Regions from separate parts of the Paraliobacillus sp. X-1268 genome, predicted to be linked through region 1. Evidence: predicted binding sites of a transcription regulator. Region 1 holds the regulator's gene; the other holds the start of a gene.
What was found. Region 1 encodes NrdR, which represses ribonucleotide reductase genes. Its sites were predicted from a motif close to AACACNATATATNGTGTT; they were not measured.

Region 1 (4,440 bases):
ATCGATCCTAAAATTTCATCACGAAACCAAGAGGAAATTGATTCAGCACCAATATCATCTATCATAAGTACTGGTACCTTTTTAAACTTTTCAACTTTCTCATTTAATGAATCATCTTTGAATGATGACTTGATTTCGCGAACAAATTCTGGCATATAAATTAACATGGAAGCAATATTTTTTTCAGCTAATTCATTTGCAATGGCACCTAAAAAGTATGTTTTGCCTACTCCAAATGGACCATAAAAGTACAATCCTTTTTCAGGTAATTCACTACCGATTTTGCTAATATACGTCACAACTTCTCTAATTGCTTTATGTCGCTTTTCATCTTGATCATCTAATTTTGAAATTGATGCTTGAAGGATATCTTTTGGCATATATAAGCTTTTAATTAATGACGATTTTCTTCTTTGTTCTTCTTGCTGTATGGTGTATTTACATTTTTCATAAAATAAACGGATTTCTTTACCCTCAATTTCAATCCTAGGTTTATATCCTGGCAATACATTATTCTTACAACCATTTGTTGGGCAATTAGCACAATCTTTATTTTGAGAATGATATTCATATAGTTTCATTAATTGTCTTTCAATATCTTTATCAGATAAAAGCGGATGATTTTCTAACAGCTGTTTGATTTCAGTATCTTGTAAAACCTCTTGCTTCATTTCCTTATAAAAGCTTTGAAAAGACTGATTTTCTCTCATCCATTTTTTTAATGAAGTTTGAATTGGTTCCATGTGCACCACCCTTAAGAATGATTTGATTTTTGTTCTTTATATTTTCGTAACAGTTCACTAACATCTTCGTTTTGCTCTCTATTAGTTACCGTTTTTTCTTTTTCTTTAGCAGCTTGTGTTTGCTTTTGTTCCTTAAACCAATCGGGAACAACCTCTTTTTTCCCAGTTGGTTTATAATAAGATTTTTTATTATTTCCCCATTCTTGGTACTTGTTATGTTCCGATTTTGCTAGTGTAATAGCTTGTCTAACTGTTTTTACGTTTTTTCTAGCCCAATGGCTAGCTATTTTTTCTACATATGATTTTGTTAACTTCATATCTGTTTTAAGTAATACATAATGAATGAGTACGTTCATGACACCAGGTGTAATGCCATGTAATGACATAATATCAGCAACTATTTTTAAATCTTGTTGAGAAGCATGATTTCCACTAGATAAGTCTTCTAATAACTGTTTTGGTGTTCTTTCTTCTAACATTTGCATAAATTGATCTTGTTTACTTTTTGGCTCGTCTGTATTTTTTGTATAAGTTGTTTTCTGATTAACTAAATTTTTTGCTTGTTTTGGTTGAGCTTGCATACTTTCTGATAAATCCATACAAGCAGTTTTAAATTCTTTATGATTCAAGCTATTCTCATCTGTAATAGCCCACAACAATGCTTTTTCAATCTCTAAATTAGTTAAATGATATAATACGCTCATTTGCTCTATTAATTTTATATTCGTTGCAGTTAGAATTTGATTAGTAGGCAACATGCGCTGCTTCAATAATTGTGCCAACCAATCCATATCTATTGTTTGATTGCCAATCATTGGGCCGTCATTTTCTTCGTCTATAGATGAACCATCTGATACTTCCAATTTTGTGTTTGTTTCCTTACTACTAAAAACATCAGTAAAGTGGGCAGTGACATTAACGCCTTTATTATTTGTTGTCACTTTATTCTCTTTAAATATATCATATAACTGATCATATTTATCGGTTCCAAGTTGATGGTACAACAACTGTGACAGCATACCATTCTCGAAAAATAAACCTGGTGAACAAGGTGTCAATAATTTATATGTGAATTTAGTCTGGTTTTCATCATCATATTTAAAAGTTTGTAATATACCGATTGCCTCTAATTTTTGTCTTGCTTCATAAATTTGAGGAAGAGGGATATTTAAATACTGCATCAACATATGATGTGTCTGAACGTCATCAGGATTAGATGAACTAAGATATTGACTAGACAATGTTAAGTAGAGTGAAACGGCATGAATGCCAACTAACGGTTGATATAATTGCATTAAAGCCAGAAGGTGTGCTTGCGTAAGTTGTTGTTGTTCGGATGTTATCACATACCCATGACCTGGCAGTAACTTCCCAATGTGTTGTTGCATTATTTCTCCCCCCTGTCCTTCTATTTAAAGAAAAAAAGAGCCTCTTGGCTCATCTATAATCTTGATTTATTTATCATCTGAATTTTTTATTAAATCCTTTAATTCATCTAGAAACACACTAATATCTTTAAATTGACGATAAACAGATGCAAATCGCACATAGGCAACCTCATCAATTGATGAGAGCTGATCCATAATTAATTCGCCAACTTCTTGACTTTGCACTTCTGCAGTACCACGACTCCGTAATTCGTCCTCCACTTCCATTGTTAACTGTTCCAATTGTTGAAGTGCAACGGGTCGCTTCTCACAAGCTTTAATCAAGCCACGCAGTAATTTTTCCCTACTGAATTCTTCTCTAATTCCCTCTTTTTTAACAACAATTAAAGGAACTTCTTCAATACGCTCAAAAGTTGTAAAACGGAAGTCACATTCTTCACATTCACGTCTTCTTCTAATCGCACGTCCTTCTTCAATTGGCCTTGAATCCAATACTCTTGTGTTTCTATATTGACAATTCGGGCACCGCATCTGTTATCATTCCTATCATTTATTCCCTCTATCTTTGTATGCAAGTTTAATCAACAAGCGTCATTTCCTTTTTTAGGTCATCATAAAGTTTCGGGACTAACTTATGGCTATATCCTAAATCAAAAGGGAAAACTGACTCTGTTGTAACTGAAAAATCAATCGCTGTTCGAAATGGTTTCACCATGATAATGGTTGCTGTAATAAAGACTTTTTTGCCACCTTTAAGGTTACAGCTAATTTCACCATGTTCATCCGATATTGCAATTATTTCGCAACCCTTCTTACTCTTAAAATATTCTTCTACTATCTTAAAAGCTCTATCTTTTGTAGTTTTGAAATAGCGTGTTTGTAATTGTTTGTCCCAATGTTTGTCTTTCGTTTCCGAGTGATTGTTAAAGAATTTATCAATTGATTCTTTAATAGCCATATACCGCACCTCAATATCTTTAGTTACATATTATATACTTCTAAGATTATTCTAACATGTTTCCTATAAGAAAACGATATCAAAGCGTTTAATTTTTTGGATAATTAGATAAAAAACCCCTTTTACTGTTTATTCCAGCAAAGGGGCTGCAAATCAAATTATTTAAAGCGCATTATATTTAGGTACTTGAATTGGACCCATACCACGTGGCAATTCAACTTTTTCACAATTACCAGATTCCAAGGCTTCTGAAATATAATCACATGCTACATTTGGATCAATAATATCACCGCATGTAAATACATCAATACTTGCATAACCATGTTCTGGAAAACTGTGAATCGTTAAGTGTGATTCAGAAATAATTACTACACCACTTACACCATGTGGAGCAAACTTATGAAAAGCAACTTCTCTTATTTCTGCACCTGCTTTTAAAGCTGCGTCAACAAAGATCTTCTCAATTTGTCCCATATCATTTAAAGTATCTATATTACAATCCCACATTTCAGCAATAACATGTCTACCCATTGTATCCATTCGATAATTCCCCCTTATTTATTAATCAATACCTTTTAAATAAACTTGGATGAGCTGCCACGGGGGAAAGTTAGTCCAAAGAGATCCTAACCCTTTAAGCATTCATTAATGCACCTATTTAAAAGCTTTGCTGTTAGTATAACATATTTAGGATGTGTTATTTCTCATAAGCACACACAAACGAATTATATCTGTTTTTTAAAAGTTTGGCAAGATTTTTTTACAAAAATAAATTTGTAGACATATTATATTTTTCCCTAAAACTACAAAATAAAACCTATCTTCTCAAATTGAGTAGACAGGTTTATATGTTTATACTTGATTTATATACTGTTCGAATTGCTCTTTTGTATCTTCTATTGACCCATTATTATTAATAATAACATCTGCATTTTCAGCCTTTTGTTTTAACGGAATTTGTGCGTTTATTCTACTCTTAGCATCACGTTCTGATAAACCATTGCGTTTCATTAATCTAGTTAATTGTATGGACTCATTAACGAAAACAAGCCAAACTTGATCAACAAGAGAGGTCAACTTATTTTCAAATAATAACGGTATATCTAAAACGATTATTTTCTCATTCGTATTTATATAAGTATTTTTTTGTTTAAATATTTCATCTTTAACATAGGGATGAACAATTGCATTTAATTTCTCACGTGCAATTTTATCTTGAAAAACAATATGACCAAGTTTTTTCCGATCAATGGCACGATCAATCTGTAAAATATTATCACCAAACGCTTCACCTATTTTAAAATAGGCTTCTTTTCCAGGCTCAACAACTTCTTTCGCAATGACATCTGCA
Region 2 (4,440 bases), on a different contig from region 1:
TGAAGAATGGCTTTTTCAAGTGAAAAAGAAACAGACACCATTCATTAATCCATTAAGAGCTAACGAACAAAGAAAGCAGCACGTAGCAGAATTTTTGCAATTAAATGAGAAGTACATAACGACTATTGTTGCCTTTTCGAACAAAGCTATTCTAGCAATTGATCCAAGTCTAATGAAGAATAAAACCGTCGTCTTGTATGATGATATCGTTGCAAGTATTGAGACGTATAAAACGCCACGCTTAAGTAAGGAAAACGTAACAAAACTAACAGAGAAACTGCAAACACTAGAAAAGGCTCACTCAAAGTGAAGCCTTTTCTAATGGAACATCTATTTTATGCAAATCAATAATGCGTTGATTACTACTGCCTCGAAAGGATAGTGTTAAGTCTTTTTTAGCTAAGATAAACGGCCCATCCACTAGTACGTCACAATAGGAAAGTAGCTCGCGTTGATGGACATCTTCTGCATCTATCAGCTGTTCGAGAGTATAACCGCTATATGCCCAGATATGTTTTCCTAAATCTTTCAATCGCTTTGCAACCTCTGCAACTTCTTTTGCTTGAAAAAAAGGCTCCCCACCTGATAAGGTCACATCTGTTAAAGGATTACTAGCGACCTCTTGGACGACTTCTTCTACGGACATCTCAATACCATTACGAATGTTCCAACTAGCAGGGTTATGACACCCTGGGCAGAAGTGAGGACAGCCTGCGAAAAAAATAACTGTCCGCAACCCTTCGCCATCGACAACGGAATCATGAATAATATTCATTACCCTCATTGCTTTGTATCCTTACTGCTTGTTTGGTGTTTGACACGTTGGCTTTCCTCTGCGCGTTTGGCAGAGTTCCACTTCTTCATGTCTCCAACAAGATAACCTGTGATTCGTCTGATCCGTTCGACTTTTTCTTGATCGTTATTATGACACTTAGGGCATTCGTTATCGATGATACCGGTATAGCCACAGCATGTACAACGGTCGACAGGGTGATTAATCGATCCGTAGCCAAAGTCATTCATTGACATCGTTTTAATCAGTGTATCAAGTGCTTTGGTGTTTTTTGAGACATCGCCATCACATTCAATATAGGAAATATGGCCACCATTACATAACTTGTGAAAAGCGCCTTCCTTTTTAATCTTATCAAATGCTCTTATTTTATAATAAACAGGTACGTGATAAGAATTTGTATAATAGTTACGATCAGTTACCCGAGGGATTTTACCGAATACAGCTTGATCATTTTTAGTGAACTTTCCTGACAAACCTTCAGCTGGTGTTGCGATTAACGAGAAATTTAAGTCATAACGCTCTGCAGCTAGATCAACGAACATACGCATATGTTCAACAATACGGTAGCCTAATTGATAGGCTTCATCAGACTCGCCGTGATGTTCACCTGTAAGTGCGACAAGTGCTTCAGCCAAACCAATAAAACCGATACTTAATGTGCCATGTTTTAAAACATCTGTTAACTGGTCACTTGCTTCTAACTGATCACTATCTTTCCAAACTTGTTGTCCGTAGAGAAAGGAGAAATGTTGTGCTTGTTTTTTTGCTTGAAACTGATAACGCTCGAGTAATTGTTTAATCGCAAGTGTCATATAATGATCAAGCTTTTCAAAAAATGCAGTTTCACTAGTTGTTAATAAAGCCATTTTCACTAAATTAAGCGAAGTAAACGATAAATTGCCACGTTGTACACCCGTCTCGTCTCCATGTCGATTAGCCATCACCCGTGTTCGACAGCCCATATAGGCTACTTCTGATTCAGGCGAACCGTCATAATAGGGATAATTAAATGTGGAATCGATAAAGCTAAAGTTTGGAAACAAACGTTTAGCAGTCGTTTCAAGTGCTAATTGATACAAGTCATAATTTGGCTCATCCGGTTCAAAATTAACACCTTTCTTCATTTTGAAAATTTGAATCGGAAAGATAGGTGTTTCTCCGTTACCAAGTCCTGCTTTTGTTGCGAGCAAGATATTCTTCATTACTAAACGACCTTCCATAGAAGTGTCCGTTCCATAATTAATTGATACGAATGGTACCTGGCCACCACCACGCGAGTGCATGGAATTGCAATTGTGGACAAAAGCTTCACAAGCTTGGTAAACATCACGATCAGTTTCATGCCATGCAATAGTTGCAATTTCTATACTTGTATAACGTGTCACATAGTTCGTCAAACGCTTTTTATGCTTTAAAAACGTTTTATATACATATGGTGCAAGATCAAAATCAAACATAGGGTAACTTTGTCCACCATGTTGCATGTTTTGATTAGATTGAAAAATAATAGACGCTAAAGCCATCGCACTTCCGATATCATTTGGTTCACGCATATAGCCATGTCCAGTATTAAAACCATCTTTTAAAATCTTACCAAGTGGAATCTGACAGCAAGTTGTCGTACCAGTTGGCATGAAATCTAGATCATGTGGATGGATGAAATTGTCTGCAATTGCTTGGCTGACATCCGTGCTTAACATTTTTTGTTTGGCATAATGTTTTGCTGCTTCTGATCCGAATTTCGACATCTGTCCCATCGGTGATTGGCCATCGACATTGGCATTCTCTTGGATAAGATCTTGATTACTTGCATAAACAATGTCGTCTAACGACTGTAATAGCATGTCTTCTGTTTCTATATGTGTGTGCATAGTTTATCACTCCGATTACAATATATTGTATTTATATACTGAAATAATCTATATATAGTACATATGAAATAGTTTAGCACGAAGATAGAACAGAAAACTGTGCGATATATCACAGTAGAAATTTTTTATCTTATAAAATAGAAAGAACGGATCCAGTGGCTAACTGAATCCGTTCCGATAAAGAAGGTGTGCTTATTGCTGTACAAATGTTTGACAATCAGTTTCTCTTTGGTTTGCAGCACTTTTACCATGATGGCTTACTACATAGATAGCTTCTGCGCTGCAATGATTCCCTTTCGCCCAGTACTTGCAATTGTGCACTTCACATAGAACATCTTTAGCCAATGCGCCCACCTCCTATGACAGTAGTTTATCAAGAACCATCAAAAATAATCCGTGTTAGTTATTGACAACTAAATCCTAAAATCCGTAAAAACTGTTTTCCAATTCATACAAAATACTATCGCCAATAATCAATAAAATGATCGCCATTGCAACATATGTTAGAACAACGCCGTAAAAAACATCAAGCCCACCTGTAGCAGGTGCTTTCTCTTTAATCGAAAAAACAGTCGCGAAACTCGCTATACTAGCAAGACTCATCGAAAGGATTAGTAAAATAATGCTGAAATCTTCAACACCTAAAATGGTGAATAAAACAGCAGCTAAAGCTGTCACTGTTGGTAAAACCATCAATATACCAAAACGAGTCATAACATTTAGAAAGGAAACGTCTGCTTTCATTAACTTTGCAACACCATATTTAACCGCAAGTAATAGCGCGAAAAAGATAATAAAAATAAAGAATGGCTTCACTACCATTTCAACAAATGGCGGTCTAAAATAAGATGATAAGCTAATATAAGAAAATAACGGAATCAGTAAAGAAAATAAAATCAGCGTAATCAGACCGTTTATTTTATTAGTTGGACCTGCATGTTTACTTGCCGCAAAAGGATTTGCTAATGCACTAGGAATGAAGTGCCAATATTGTTTGCTAATATCTTTTCCTTGCTGGACATAATCGGTTGTCTGACTAGGTGCTGTTCCTGTTGATTGTACAGGCTCTGTATCAGTGTTTTCCGTTTGTATGTGATCTATTTTCACCCCACAGTTTGTACAGAACTTTGCGTCTGACTCTAGTGGTGCTTGACAATTTGGACAATTCATTTTCATTTCCCCTTAGTTATAATTAATTTGTTTCAACAACACGTTCGACTGTGTTTTCATCATTAAATGACCAAAGGCCAGCATAATCAGCTACTAACCAGCTAGCTTCATCGGCTTGATATACGAATGTGATTTCCCATTCATTAATCTCCTCGGCGGTATCTATCTCTTCATCGTCTACATAGTAGGTTGCTGCATCATCGTAATAAAACGCAGCATTTACACTTAATTCATATGTATCGTCTGTTTGATACAAGTAGAAACTATCTAAATCAACAACAGCTTTTTTATATGTGCCAGTCCAACGCTCGTCCCAATCTTCCATATAGCTGTAGTTGCTATATGCTTCTTCCGTTATAAATGCATCTGTTGCTGTCGTGAATAAAGACGCATCCATTGCTTCACCAGCTAGCGCATAATCTTGTCCAAATGCATGGATGGTGTTAATGATATCTGTCTGCATTTCTTCATTAAAAGGATTAGGCACAGCTAAATCAATATAAGCATAATCAATTGGTGTTTTTTCAGTTGTTACATCTCCCCATGGGAAAGTCAAGACAGCGTGAGCTTCCACTGAACCATCTACTGAAACGGGACCAAAAT

Region 2: D2K62_RS08480 (anaerobic ribonucleoside triphosphate reductase) is a predicted target of NrdR. The motif match lies at 2,682-2,699, and genes of this name have one in related genera.

What each region holds. Positions count from the first base shown of each region.
Region 1 is NZ_QJSK01000026.1:24,683-29,122, reverse strand. It holds gene dnaI (primosomal protein DnaI) at 1-743, opposite strand, end outside; gene D2K62_RS17075 (replication initiation and membrane attachment family protein) at 755-2,131, opposite strand; gene nrdR (transcriptional regulator NrdR) at 2,198-2,662, opposite strand; gene D2K62_RS17065 (cytosolic protein) at 2,709-3,089, opposite strand; gene speD (adenosylmethionine decarboxylase) at 3,252-3,629, opposite strand; gene coaE (dephospho-CoA kinase) at 3,942-4,440, opposite strand, start outside.
Region 2 is NZ_QJSK01000004.1:186,890-191,329, reverse strand. It holds gene D2K62_RS08490 (nuclease-related domain-containing protein) at 1-310, shown strand, start outside; gene nrdG (anaerobic ribonucleoside-triphosphate reductase activating protein) at 302-784, opposite strand; gene D2K62_RS08480 (anaerobic ribonucleoside triphosphate reductase) at 781-2,667, opposite strand; gene D2K62_RS08475 (DUF1540 domain-containing protein) at 2,860-3,012, opposite strand; gene D2K62_RS08470 (zinc ribbon domain-containing protein) at 3,088-3,837, opposite strand; gene D2K62_RS08465 (zinc ribbon domain-containing protein) at 3,860-4,440, opposite strand, start outside.